2 regions of the Pseudoalteromonas sp. MMG022 genome follow, and region 1 is predicted to be linked to the other one. Evidence: predicted binding sites of a transcription regulator. Region 1 holds the regulator's gene; the other holds the start of a gene.
What was found. The regulator MetJ, encoded in region 1, represses methionine synthesis genes. The targets are predictions, from matches to a motif close to TAGACGTCTAGACGTCTA.
Positions count from the first base shown of each region.

Region 2: a site for MetJ is predicted at 2,029-2,046, ahead of metK (methionine adenosyltransferase). Genes of this name have one in related genera too.

Region 1 is NZ_JAKFZQ010000014.1:49,224-56,682, forward strand. Features, by position in the region: gene metL (bifunctional aspartate kinase/homoserine dehydrogenase II) at 1-1,179, opposite strand, end outside; gene metB (cystathionine gamma-synthase) at 1,184-2,407, opposite strand; gene metJ (met regulon transcriptional regulator MetJ) at 2,689-3,009, shown strand; gene rpsQ (30S ribosomal protein S17) at 3,444-3,701, opposite strand; gene rpmC (50S ribosomal protein L29) at 3,701-3,892, opposite strand; gene rplP (50S ribosomal protein L16) at 3,892-4,305, opposite strand; gene rpsC (30S ribosomal protein S3) at 4,319-5,020, opposite strand; gene rplV (50S ribosomal protein L22) at 5,033-5,365, opposite strand; gene rpsS (30S ribosomal protein S19) at 5,378-5,656, opposite strand; gene rplB (50S ribosomal protein L2) at 5,673-6,497, opposite strand; gene rplW (50S ribosomal protein L23) at 6,515-6,817, opposite strand; gene rplD (50S ribosomal protein L4) at 6,814-7,416, opposite strand; gene rplC (50S ribosomal protein L3) at 7,434-7,459, opposite strand, start outside.
Region 2 is NZ_JAKFZQ010000009.1:61,279-68,737, forward strand. Features, by position in the region: gene L1070_RS10320 (AraC family transcriptional regulator) at 1-718, shown strand, start outside; gene metK (methionine adenosyltransferase) at 775-1,926, opposite strand; gene tkt (transketolase) at 2,192-4,183, shown strand; gene L1070_RS10335 (methyl-accepting chemotaxis protein) at 4,330-6,345, opposite strand; gene L1070_RS10340 (symmetrical bis(5'-nucleosyl)-tetraphosphatase) at 6,462-7,262, opposite strand; gene apaG (Co2+/Mg2+ efflux protein ApaG) at 7,268-7,459, opposite strand, start outside.

The DNA of each region.
Region 1 (7,459 bases):
AAACCTCACAACCACATTTTGTTCATTCAGTAACTGTGTAGCTTGCACCTGTAGCTGAGCAACATCGCTTGGCGCAGCAACCACAGCAAAGCCTTGTAGCGCACTTTCCACGATATTTGCGCGTCCCGATAATGCTTGCAGCACTTCGTGTGTATGCGCGGCAGGAACCAGTATGTAACATTCGCCTTGCGCTATAAAATGATGAATGCTGTGCTGGATTAACTGGCTTAACTCACCCACTTCCCCCTGACGCAAAGCGTCCACTCTAATGAGATCCAAGTCTTCAAAAGTAGTGATGAAACGCTTTGCCTTGCTGTAGCCTTCTTTGACAATTTCAGTCGGTGACGCCTCTACATCAAAACTGCTACGTACTTGCAGTTTAATCTTGGTATTTTTCAAAGGAGACAAAGTTTTTGCATGTAGCACTGGATTGCCCAAGCGAGCTAATAGATGCGCCTGAGATCTACACACCTTGGGGTACTTTATTGCACTTGCAACCTTACGTGGGTCGGTGCTGAACACGCCCTGCGTATCCGTCCAGATAGACACCGCATCGGCATCAAGGTAGTTGGCGAGCAACGTCGCACTATAATCACTGCCATTGCGCCCCAACGTCACGGTTTGATGCTCCACATCGCTGGCGATAAAACCTGTGACCACAAATAACGCATTCGCTTGGAGCAACTCCTTACAAGCTTGTTTATTCTGTTGGTGTAACAGCTGGCCGTTGTGCAAAGTAAACAACTGTCTCGCATCAACGTGCTGAGCTGCAAACCCTAATTGTGTTAACAGGTACGCCAACACTCTTGCTGACCAAAGCTCACCATGAGCTAGCAAAGTGGCTTCATGTAACACCCCATGTTTAGCCTGTTCAGTAATGGTTTGTAGCTCATTATCTAACTGCGCGAGTAAATCGCTGCGATTGTGACCTACAAACAAGGCTGCGATAAGCTCACTTTGATGATTTTCCAACTGTAGTAAAATATCGCTGAACCCTTGGTTGTCATCTTGCTTATAGCTTTGCCAAAGCTTTACTAAGGTGTTGGTGGTTTTCCCTGCGGCAGACACCACAACACAGTCACCAGCTAGGCACTGGCCCAACACAATTTGCGCTACTGCTTGATAACGTGCGGCAGAACTTAAGCTAGAACCACCAAATTTATGTACAACTTTTGTCATCGTCTTACCACAATGCCGTATGAGCCGGCGTTAACTTAAATGCTTTACCTTCATCTGATGCGTGTGCAGATCCAGGCTGTACTTTTGCAAAGGCTTGTTCAAGATCCTTGACGAGATCCTCTACATCTTCAATGCCGACGGAAATACGGATCAAGGTATCACCAACACCAGCTTCTAATCTAGCTTGCGGTTCCATTCCTGCGTGCGTCATGGTCGCAGGGTGACATATTAAGCTTTCAACCCCACCCAGTGACTCAGCCAATGAGAACTGCTTTAAGCTCGTTAAAAACGCAGCAGAGTCCTTAAGACCACCTTTAATATCAAAGCTCACCATGCCACCAAAACCCGACTGCTGCTTCTTAGCAAGTTCATGCTGTGGATGAGACTCCAAGCCCGGATAATAAACTTGACTGACATAAGGAGACTGTTCAAGGTATTTCGCAATAACCAGTGCATTCTCTTGATGCTGCTTTAAACGAATATTTAAGGTGCGTAACCCTCTTAGGGTTAGGTAGCTATCAAAAGGCGCTCCCGTAATGCCGATATTATTCGCCCACCAAGCCAGCTCCTCACCCAGTTCTGCAGTTTTAGCAACAACCGCACCTCCAACAACATCCGAGTGACCATTAATATACTTGGTTGTAGAGTGCACCACAATATCTGCACCTAGCTTGATCGGATTTTGCAATGCAGGGGATAAAAATGTGTTATCGGCCGCTACCAGTGCTCCTGCTTGTTTAGCAACTTTGGCTACGGCCTCAATGTCAGTGAGTCGTAAAATAGGGTTGCTCGGTGTCTCAATCCAAACCAACTTAGGCTTTATCGTAAGGATCTGCTCATAACTTTGCGCTTTTGTAAGATCTAATACCACAAGCTTTAGCAACCCACGTTTTTGCAAAGAGGTAAATAAACGATAGCTGCCGCCGTAACAATCATGGGGGATCACTAAAGTATCATCATGGTTGAGTAGCTGAGTGACTAAGTGCACTGCGGCCATTCCCGTTGCAGTAATAATGCCTCGCTCTGCGCCTTCTAACTGCGCTAATGTTTGCGCCAAAATATCGCGGTTTGGATTACCGCTACGACCATAGTCATAATCACGTTTGGTATCAAAATCAGCAAACGAATAAGTCGTAGACAAATATAACGGCGGCACAACAGCACCGTGGTGCTTATCAGCATCAATGCCATAACGTACTGCGATGGTAGACTTTCCACTCTCACTCATATCATCACCTAGATAGTTGGATGTTTAGACGTCTAAAAGGTTAGATGATCAAAAGTTAGAAGTCAAAACATTTATACCTCTAAATGGCTATTTAACTAGTATTTGACTATCTTTTTTAAACCGATAAAATTTCGCCACTTAACAAACTTGTATTGCTAATAAGACTGCGTTTTTGAATAAACTATCATAGGTATATCTAGGAGTTTATGCCATATAGTGAGTAAACGCGTTGACGAACCCAGTCTTATTAGCATTCCCAACACTGAGGCAATAACAACACTATGGCTAAATGGAATGGTGAGTATATTCACCCATATGCAGAGCACGGTAAAAAATCTGAACAAGTAAAAAAAATAACCGTCTCTATCCCGCTAAACGTATTAAAAGTACTTACTGACGAGCGCACACGCCGTCAAGTAAACAACTTGCGCCATGCCACAAACAGCGAACTATTATGTGAAGCTTTTTTACATGCTTTTACTGGCCAGCCGCTACCCAGTGATGAGGACTTGAGAAAAGATAATCCTGAAAAGGTGCCAGAAGAAGTACGTAAGATCATGGAAGAGATGGGGCTTGAAGTACCCATCATCAACGAAGAGTAAACAACTTTCGATGAAGCCCTCTTTTTCTCAATAGAGCTTCATTAATCACTATTCATGCCAAAGTTTGTAGCCGTAGATAACAACATCTAGAGGCTACAACTTACTGGCGCAGCCATAGCCGAAAACGCCTATTATCGGTGCTCACAGCGCCTGCTCGCACTATTTAAACATAGACCAAAATACATCTGTATCGGCCTGACCCGTTGTTACTTTCTAGCCGAATAATTCTCACTGTATTAGATACTAACCTTTATAAATGCATGCTCTTGTTCAACCCCTTATATCCAGCCAACTAAAAGTTGAAAACGATAGGTTGAATTCGAGATATGTAAACAGGCCTCGGACACGAAATAAAAACATCGCCCAAAACGCAAAAAGCCCCGACCGAGGCCGAGGCTTTTGAAAACAAAGTTTAACTTAGTTTAAAACTAAAATTAAGCTTGCTTAGGACGTGAAACTACTTCAACTAAAGTCCATGATTTCTTTTTAGAAATCGGCGCACATTCACGGATAGTAACTGTATCGCCTGCTTTAGCAGTGTTGCTTTCGTCGTGTGCGTGCAACTTAGTTGTACGCTTGATGAATTTACCATAGATAGGGTGCTTCACCTGACGCTCGATAGCAACAACGATAGATTTGTCCATCTTGTCGCTTAGTACACGACCTTGAAGAGTACGGATCTTATCGCTCATTATGCACCTGCCTTCTGGTTGATAACCGTTTTAACACGCGCAATATTGCGACGTACTTTTTTCAGCTCGTGAGTTTGAGCTAGCTGACCAGTGCTCACTTGCATGCGCAGGTTGAACTGCTCACGTAGTAGCTCTAGAAGTTCAGCATTTAGCTCTTCTACGCTTTTGTCTTTAAGTTCGCTAGCTTTCATCACATTACCGTCCGAGTTACAAATGTTGTTTTGAAAGGTAATTTACGAGCAGCTAGGTTGAATGCTTCACGAGCAAGCTCTTCAGAAACACCTTCCATCTCGTAAAGTACTTTGCCTGGCTGGATTTCAGCAACCCAGTACTCAACAGAACCTTTACCTTTACCCATACGAACTTCAAGCGGCTTTTCAGTGATTGGCTTGTCTGGGAACACACGGATCCAGATTTTACCTTGACGCTTGATGTGACGTGTCATAGCACGACGAGCTGCTTCGATTTGACGAGCAGTCATACGACCACGACCTGTTGCTTTCAAGCCGAAAGAACCGAAGCTTACTTTGTTACCGCTGTTTGCAAGACCACGGTTGCGGCCTTTATGCACTTTACGGAATTTTGTACGTTTTGGCTGTAACATTAATCGCTACCTCTTACTTAGCACTTTTTTTGGCTTTCTTCGGCGCACGTTTAGCTGGCTTCTCTTGCTCTTGAACTAGTGGTAAACCACCAATTACTTCGCCTTTGAAGATCCAAACTTTAACACCGATGATACCGTAAGTGGTTAACGCTTCAGAAGTTGCATAATCGATATCAGCACGTAGAGTATGTAGAGGTACACGACCTTCACGATACCATTCAGAACGTGCGATTTCTGCGCCGCCTAGACGACCGCTTACTTCAACTTTGATACCTTTAGCACCAATGCGCATTGCATTTTGTACCGAACGCTTCATAGCGCGACGGAACATAACACGACGCTCAAGCTGAGATGCGATGCCATCTGCAACTAATTGTGCATCTAGCTCTGGTTTACGTACTTCAGAAATATTGATCTGAGCAGGTACACCCGCAATCTTAGTTACAGCTTGACGAAGCTTTTCAACGTCTTCGCCTTTTTTACCGATAACAACACCAGGACGAGCTGTGTGAATTGTTACACGGATTGATTTAGCTGGACGCTCGATAACGATTTTAGACACAGAAGCTGCTTTCAATTCCTTAGTAAGGTATTGACGCACTTTGTGATCGCCAAAAAGCTGTGCAGAGAAATCTTTTGTATTCGCGTACCAGGTAGAAACCCAAGGTTTAGAGATACCTAGGCGAATACCAGTAGGATGAACTTTTTGTCCCATTACTTATATCTCCTAGCTATCCGAAACCACAACAGTGATGTGGCTTGTACGCTTAAGGATGCGGTCTGCGCGTCCTTTAGCACGTGGCATGATACGTTTCATTGTAGGACCATCGTCCACAAAGATCGTAGCTACACGTAGCTCATCAATGTCAGCACCTTCGTTGTGCTCTGCGTTAGCAATAGCAGACTCAAGTACTTTTTTAACTAATACAGCCGCTTTTTTAGGGCTGTACGCCAGGATTTCTAGAGCGCGATCTACCGGTAGTCCGCGGATCTGATCTGCTACTAGACGTGCTTTTTGCGCCGAACCAGAGGCGAATTTGTGTTTAGCTAATGCTTCCATCATACCCTCCGATTAACGTTTTTTAGCTTTCTTATCCGCAGCGTGACCGCGGTAAGTACGTGTAGGTGCAAATTCACCTAGTTTGTGACCGATCATTTCGTCCGAAACAAATACAGGGACGTGCTGACGACCATTATGGACTGCGATGGTCAATCCGATCATATTAGGGATGATCATTGAACGACGGCTCCAAGTCTTGATAGGCTTCTTGTCACCGCTTTCCAACGCCTTCTCTACCTTCTTCAGCAAGTGTAGGTCAATGAATGGACCCTTCTTGAGAGAACGTGGCATGGCAATTCCTCAACTATTACTTAGTACGACGACGTACGATTAATTTATCAGTACGCTTGTTCTTACGTGTTTTAGCACCTTTGGTAGGCTTGCCCCATGGAGACACAGGGTGACGACCACCAGAAGTACGACCTTCACCACCACCGTGAGGGTGATCAACCGGGTTCATGGCAACACCACGAACTGTCGGACGAATACCACGCCAGCGGTTAGCACCTGCTTTACCTAGTGAACGAAGCATATGCTCAGCATTGCCTACTTCACCTAAGGTAGCGCGACAGTCAGACTCAACTTTACGAACTTCGCCTGAACGAAGACGTAGAGTCACATATTGACCTTCACGTGCTAGGATTTGAACGTATGCACCAGCAGAACGTGCGATTTGAGCACCTTTACCTGGCTTTAATTCTACGTTGTGTACAGTCGAACCTACAGGCATGTTACGCATCGGTAATGTGTTACCAGCTTTGATTGGTGCATCAACACCAGACTGGATCTGATCACCGGCTTTAAGGCCTTTAGGTGCAATGATGTAACGACGCTCACCGTCTGCATATAATACAAGAGCGATGTTTGCGCTACGGTTTGGATCGTACTCTAAACGCTCAACAGTAGCTGGAATGCCATCTTTAGTACGTTTAAAGTCAATTACACGGTAGTGTTGCTTGTGACCACCACCGATGTGACGAACCGTGATACGACCGTTGTTGTTACGACCACCTGATTTAGAGTTTTTCTCTAAAAGCGGAGCGTATGGCTTACCCTTGTGTAGATCAGGGTTAACCACTTTAACGACGTGACGACGACCCGCAGAAGTTGGTTTACACTTTTGAAGTGCCATAATTCTAACTCCCCTTATTACTCGGCGCCGCCGACAAAGTCTAGCTCGCTACCTTCTTTAAGAGTAACGTAGGCTTTCTTCCAGTCTGAACGACGACCGAAACGCATACCAGTACGCTTTGTTTTACCCTTAACATTCAAAGTACGAACACCAGTTACTTCTACTTCAAAAAGCTTCTCAACAGCAGCTTTAACTTCAGCTTTAGTTGCATCTTTAGCTACTTTGAAAACAATCGTGTTGTTCTCTTCAGCAGCGATAGTGCTTTTCTCAGAGATGTGTGGAGCAAGAATTACTTTTAAAAGACGTTCTTCACGGATCATGCTAGCGCCTCCTCAAGTTGCTTAACAGCACCTGCAGTAATAAGTACCTTATCGAAAGCGATTAGGCTTACTGGGTCAATGCCAGCTACATCACGAGTGTCAACCTTATAAAGGTTACGTGCAGAAAGGAATAGATTCTCATCTACTTCTTCAGTCACGATAAGCACGTCTTTAAGCTCAAGCTCTTTAAGCTTAGCTACAAGCTCTTTAGTTTTAGGTGCTTCTAAACCGAAGTTTTCAACAACCACTAAACGCTCTTGACGAACAAGCTCAGACAAGATGCTCTTAATCGCACCGCGATACATCTTACGGTTAACTTTTTGGCTGTGATCTTGCGGTTTAGCTGCAAAGCTCACACCACCGCTGCGCCAAATTGGGCTGCGGATTGTACCAGCACGAGCACGGCCAGTACCTTTTTGGCTGAATGGTTTCTTACCACCGCCTCTTACTTCAGAACGTGTCTTCTGAGCACGAGTACCTTGACGAGCACCTGCTGCATAAGCAACAACTACCTGATGTACTAATGCTTCGTTAAACTCACGTCCAAAAGTAGCTTCGGAAACTTCAAGCGCGCCAGCGCCTTTAATTGCTAATTCCATCACTAAATCTCCAGGACTTATGCTTTAACAGCTGGTTTAACGA
Region 2 (7,459 bases), on a different contig from region 1:
AGCATTAGATGCATTGCTAATGTTTGATAAAACAGTGGCAGATATTGGAGTGTGTCAATTTAGTCAAGCAAACAGTCACGGCTGTATTGTATGGCAACCTTATGAAAACAATCGCCATGCGATTTTGCGAAACATGACCGGTTGGGTGGCGATGGTACGCAAGATCACCGGAAAAACTCTTTCCCCTCATCATGTTGAACTCACCAGCCACTGTACAGATACACAATTACAGCGTTTAGTACCTTGGTTCGGCTGCAAGGTGAGCGACAAGGCTATCCGTAATGCAATTACCTTTGACAGTGAGTTTTTAAATTTACCCATTCTAACTAAAAATGAACTAGTTAATGCTAATTTGTATCCGCTGATCCAAGATTTACAACGCGCCTACAATAGCGGTCAAAGCTGGCTTGCTAAGTTGCAACCAACCCTACATAGCTGTGACTTACAGCTCATGTCGGTGTCGCAGTTGGCGCATATGACAGGCACATCAGCAAGAACGTTGCAACGGCATTTAAGGCTGCATGGATTGAGTTTCAGTAAGCTGGTGGAGCAAGAACGAAAACGCAGATTTACTTTGTTCTGTGAGGTATTAAACAAACAGGCTTTGAGCGAGCTGTTGGGTTATGCCGAACAGGCCTCTCTAAATCGCGCTGTACGGCGTTGGTACGGTCAATCTCCAAGTGAATATGTGGCCAAAAAGCTACAAAATATGAGATAAGCGCGCAATAAAAAAGGTGCCATTAGGCACCTTTTTTTTGAACGTATGTTTGAAGCTTAAAGACCCGCTGCTGCTTTTAGTGCCTCAGCTTTGTCAGTTTTCTCCCAAGGGAATTCATCACGGCCGAAGTGACCATATGCAGCAGTAGGCTGATAAATTGGACGCTCTAGGTCTAGCATGGTTAAAATACCGTATGGGCGTAGGTCGAAGTGATCACGAATAATCTCGATCAAACGTGCTTCTTCAAGTTTACCAGTACCAAATGTTTCAACGCTGATAGATGTTGGCTCTGCAACACCGATAGCATAAGAAACTTGAATTTCACACTTATCAGCAAGGCCAGCAGCAACGATGTTTTTAGCAACATAACGTGCAGCATATGCCGCTGAACGATCGACTTTCGAAGGATCTTTACCAGAGAAAGCTCCACCACCGTGACGAGCCATACCACCGTACGTGTCAACGATGATCTTACGACCAGTTAAACCACAGTCACCCATAGGCCCACCGATCACGAAACGACCTGTTGGATTAATGAAGAACTTTGTCGCTTGCGTCACAAGCTCAGCTGGAAGTACTGGCTTGATGATAGTTTCCATGACTGCTTCAACTAAATCGCTTTGTGAGATAGTGTCACAGTGTTGTGTTGAAAGTACAACCGCGTCAATGCCTACAGCTTTACCGTTTTCGTATGCAAAAGTAACTTGTGACTTTGCATCTGGGCGCAACCAGCTAAGTTCACCACTTTTACGAACTTCAGCTTGGCGTTGCACTAAACGGTGTGAATATGTGATAGGGGCAGGCATCAACACATCAGTTTCGTTACATGCGTAACCGAACATTAGACCTTGGTCACCAGCGCCTTGTTCTTCAGGACGGGCACGGTCAACACCTTGATTAATATCAGGTGATTGCTTACCAATGGTATTTAAAATAGCACATGAATCAGCATCAAAGCCCATGTCTGAGTGTGTATAACCGATTTCACGAACAGTTTTACGTGTTAGTTCTTCGATGTCTACCCAAGCGCTTGTAGTAACTTCACCGCCAACCATAACCATACCGGTTTTAACGTAAGTTTCACACGCAACACGTGCTTTTGGATCTTGTTCTAAGATTGCATCAAGTACCGCATCAGAAATTTGATCGGCGATTTTATCCGGATGACCTTCAGAAACTGATTCAGAAGTAAATAAGTGTTTTGCCATTTCATTTATGCTCATAAACATTGCGCTTCACAAACAACATGGATAAGCGCGAAAAAAATAAGGCGGGTATTTTAACGAAATTTTGAGCACATGCCTAGTTTTTTTACGCCTAGACGTCCAAATTCATAAAAATGCCTTGTAAGGCCCGAAAATCACGGGTCTAAGCAATTTTTTCTGGCATTTTCCGTTGCAGTTTGGCCCAAAAATAAGTAAGAATGGGGTCTTTCAACACCCGCGCATAACAAACTTAAAGGTAGGAGAATTCATGCCATCTCGCAAAGAACTTGCAAATGCAATCCGTGTTCTGTCAATGGACGCGGTTCAAAAGGCCAAATCTGGTCACCCTGGTGCCCCAATGGGCATGGCGGACATCGCTGAAGTGCTTTGGCGCGACTATCTAAAGCATAACCCGAGTAACCCAGAGTGGGCTGACCGTGATAGATTTATTCTGTCAAATGGTCATGGCTCAATGCTAATTTATTCTTTGCTTCACTTGAGTGGATATGAGTTATCGATTGAGGATCTGAAAAATTTCCGCCAGATGCACTCAAAAACCCCAGGCCACCCTGAATATGGTTATGCGCCAGGTATCGAAACAACGACAGGCCCTCTAGGCCAAGGTATCACCAATGCGGTTGGTATGGCGATTGCTGAAAAGTCATTAGCGGCGCAGTTTAACCGTGGCGAGCATAATATTGTTGATCACTACACGTATGCGTTTTTAGGTGATGGTTGCCTGATGGAAGGGATCTCTCATGAAGCGTGTTCACTGGCAGGCACACTTGGTCTAGGTAAGCTTATTGCGTTTTGGGATGACAATGGCATTTCAATTGATGGTGAAGTAGAAGGTTGGTTTAGCGACGATACACCAAAACGTTTCGAAGCATATGGCTGGCATGTTATCGCAAATGTTGATGGTCACGACAGTGAAGCAATTAAAGCTGCAATTGAGGCTGCTCGCGCTGAATCAGACAAGCCAACACTGATCTGTTGTAAAACAGTGATCGGTTATGGCTCTCCAAATAAATCTGGCAGCCATGATTGCCACGGTGCGCCGCTAGGAGATGAAGAAATTAAAGCTGCACGTGAGTTCTTAGGTTGGGAGCACGGTGCATTTGAAGTGCCAGAAGATGTGTATGCGAAGTGGGATGCTACAGCACGCGGTCAGCAGCAACAAAGCGAGTGGCTAGTTAAGTTTACAGAGTATCAAATGGAATACCCTGAGCTTGCTGCAGAATTTGAACGCCGTATGAAAGGTGATTTACCAGCGAACTGGAGCGAGCATACCGAAACGTACATTGCAAACTTGCAAGCGAATCCTGCAAACCCAGCAACGCGTAAAGCATCGCAAAATGCGCTAAACGCTTATGGCCCGATTTTACCTGAGTTTATGGGCGGCTCTGCCGACCTAGCAGGCTCTAACCTTACGCTATGGGAAGGCTCAAAAGGTCTGACAGCGGAAGATGCATCAGGCAACTACATTTTCTACGGTGTGCGTGAATTTGGTATGTCTGCCATTATGAATGGTATTGCATTGCATAAGGGCTTTGTACCTTACGGCGCGACCTTCCTAATGTTTATGGAATATGCGCGTAATGCTGTGCGTATGGCTGCATTGATGAAGCAACCGAGCATTTTTGTATATACCCACGACTCAATTGGTCTTGGCGAAGATGGCCCTACACACCAGCCGGTAGAGCAGCTTGCGAGTATGCGTTTAACACCAAACCTTGTTAACTGGCGTCCATGTGACCAGGTTGAATCAGCGGTAGCGTGGCAACAGGCCATTGAGCGTAAGAATGGTCCAACATCGTTGATTTTCACGCGCCAAGGGCTTGAGCAACAAGCACGTGATGAACAGCAGGTGCAGGCAATTAAGAAAGGTGGTTATGTGCTCAGTTGTGATGGCAATCCTGAGCTAATCCTTATCGCCACGGGCTCTGAAGTACAGCTTGCGGTTGATGCAGCGAAAGAGCTGCGTGAGTCAGGCAAGAAAGTACGTGTTGTTTCTATGCCTTCAACGGATGTATTTGACGCTCAATCGGCACAATACAAAGAAAGCGTATTACCAAGTTCAGTAACTCGTCGTGTGGCTGTTGAGGCGGGCATTGAAGACTACTGGTACAAATATGTTGGCTTAAATGGCGCAGTGGTTGGTATGAGTACCTTCGGTGAGTCGGCACCAGCTAACGAACTGTTTGAACACTTTGGCTTCACAGTACAGAATGTGGTTAACAAGGCAAACAGTCTGTTTTAATTGCTAAATAAAACAAATAAAAACCCCGCAATTGCGGGGTTTTTTTATCCAATGTGAAGCCATTTCGAGTGAAAGGAGGCGTAGGATTTAGCAAATGAGCAATAAAAAAGCGCCATGTGGGCGCTTTTTATATGGTCTGTATAATCTTATACTTTAAATTGTTCTACCGATTGTCTCAGCTCTTCAGCAAGCTTAGCTACTTCGCTGCTTGAGATAGACGTTTGGTTTGCGCCTTCAGCGGTTTGCTCGGCAATAGATACAATCGATTCAAGTCTTTCACTGATCTCCTGAGCGACTTGTTGTTGCTCGTTCGCCGCATTTGAAATCTCTTCACTCACGTCATGTGCCTGAGATACAGCAAGTGTAATACTGTTGAGCGCCTCGTTGGCCAAATCACTTTGCTCAACACAAGACTCAGCTTGCTGTTTACCCTTAGACATGGCTCTTACCGCTTCCTCAGCGCCAGCTTGTAGCGACTCAATCATGGATTGGATCTCTTGGGTTGATTCTTGAGTTTTACTTGCCAGTGAACGTACTTCGTCTGCTACTACAGCAAAACCTCGGCCTTGTTCACCTGCTCTGGCAGCCTCAATCGCAGCATTTAGCGCTAACAAGTTGGTCTGCTCCGCAATACCACGAATTACATCTAAGATACCGCCAATTGATGCGCTATCTTGATGTAATTTATTGATAACGGAGGAAGCTTCATCAACTTCACGTGCCAGTTGCTCAATGGTGTGCTTATTCTCATAAGAGATGCCTTTTACGCGTTCTGCTTCTTTGTCGGCGTTTTTAATTTCCAATAACGCTTGATGGGCACTGTTGCTTACACCATGTGATGTGCTACTCATTTGTGTTGTTGCCGTTGCAGCCTGTTCAACTTGTGCCTGTTGGTTACGTATCGCCTGACTTGACTCTGTGGTGATTGCCGAAGTTTCTTCTGAGGCCGCTGCAAGTTGCGTAGAGCGGGAAACAATACCCGTGATTAGCTCTCTTAAACTAGTGATTAGGGTATTACAACTGCGAGATAATTCGCCGAATTCATCTTTTGCAGAGTCATCAAGTCGCTGTGTCATATCTCCACGTGCAACGATGGTAAGCACACGGTTTACCTCTGTTAGAGGTTTCGTGATCAGGTTTACTGTAATATAAGCCACGACAACAGCCATTAATGTGGCAACGATCATCCCCACCCAAGTCCAAAGGTTTGCCGAGTTCACATCCTCACGCACACCCTGTTGTAAATTGAATGCAACTTGACTTGCTTCATCTAACAGCTCATCTAACTGCTTGATAGCACCTTGTGTTGCTTGTTCTGAGTCTTGTAATTCTTTGCGTGTCATATCAAGCGCATTAAGTAGGTTCTTTTTATTTTCGTATAAGCTTTGGGCTCCGTTGACTTGCTTGTCCAATGCTTGATAGTACGACTCAAGATCAGCAAACAGATCTTCGTCTAATGCTTTCACAGGGCCTTCCATCAAGGCCATATTACGAGCCAACTCTTCTACCAAGTAGCTTTGGTCGTTTTTAACAATTGAGAGGGTATTTAAATTGTCGATAGAAAGCATATCAGTGCTGTTTGTTACCAAAGAAGAGAAGTTGTTCTCCATACTGGTCGCCGCTTGATACGCTCTGGTATTCTGCTCTTTAAGGCCATCTAAATCGATGATGTCCAGAACTACGGTTGTCGCATCTTCTGCATTGAGCTCAATATTTTCTAACTGCACTTTAAGTGTTTTACGCAGTTCTAGTTCCAGTGCTTTGTCTTTTTGCAGGCTGGTTACAGACTTAATGAAAGTATTGAAGCTTTTGCCTACATCTCGTGCACTGTTCGACAGCTTTGGGTTGGTCTGCACAACATCTTGCAACTGAGCATAGGTTTTTTCAAATGTTTGCTGCCTTTTGTCAAACTGTGACTTTAGAGTATCTAGTTCAGGCTGTGTTTGCGCATAGAAAGTTCCCTGTGCCATTTTGCTCATTAAAGAAAACTCAACCTGTAGCTCAGAGCTTTTATCAAGAGCGGGGAGCGATAATCGATTCACTTGTTGCGTGGAGTTATCGATGTTTGCAATCCTTAGCAAGGAGTTTCCGCCAATTAACAGCAGTAAAAGGGTGATAAATATAAAGCCACCCCAAATTCTTTGGCTAACAGTCAAGTTCATACAGATTCCATAAATTTACTAATAGGATTGAATAACTTATCGGTTTCATTCAGGATAAGTTAAGTATTTTATAGCAGAAGCGACTAAAAAATTCAGTAAAACTAGGCGAGTATACCTTATTTGCTTGAAAAATACTCACTTGTTTGTAGATCTATCATAGTCATCGGGCCACCCCAGACGCACCCTGTATCCAAAGCAACGACATTATTCATATTAGTTTTACCTTCTAATGCTGCCCAGTGACCAAAGATATAACGAGTTTTATCTTTGTTAAAGCGCTCATGCTTAAACCACGGTCTGAGGACTTTGGCAGAATGAGTAGGGCCCTTGTGGTTTAAATTCAATTGTAGCTTGTCATCTAAAAACCGCATACGGGTAAAAACGTTGACGATGGCCTTAAACTTATCCTGTGTATTCAGTCTATTGATTGCTTGGTTTGGGTGCGGCCCATACATATTTATATAGTACGATAGCGCTTCATCTGACTGATAACATTGTTGCGCAAACAGGGCGTACTCCATCGCTTGTGGGACGCTCCAATCCGGATGGATCCCAGCATGGGATATAAAAGTGTCAAACTCAGGCAGAAATACAGCAAGAGGTTGAGCACGCAATAAAGCAACGTATTGTGGCAGTTTATTGCTGACAAATACATTTTCAAGTTTATCTTTTGGGTTTGGGTCTTTATTAAGTGCTACACATGCCAAAAAGTGCAAATCGTGATTACCAAGCGTAATACTAACAGCATGTTGATTATGATAAAGAAAGTCTAAGCAGGCTTGCGAGTCTTGACCCCGAGCAATAACATCCCCAACCAGATACAGATGATCTCGGCTGGGGTTAAAGTCGACAACTTCGAGCAGTTGCATAAAAGGTTTATAGCAACCTTGTATATCTCCAATCGCGTATTGAGCCATCGTATTTAATGTAAAATATTGGGGCAGGCTAAACGAAACACTTCAATAGGTGCTTTGAACTCGCTGCCAAACTCGTTACGCATTACATAGTAGCCCTGCATTGTACCAAGCGGCGTATCGAGTACAGCTCCGCTGGTATATTTATAGCTTTCGCCAGGCCCAATGGTGGGTGTTTCACCTACGACACCTTCACCTTC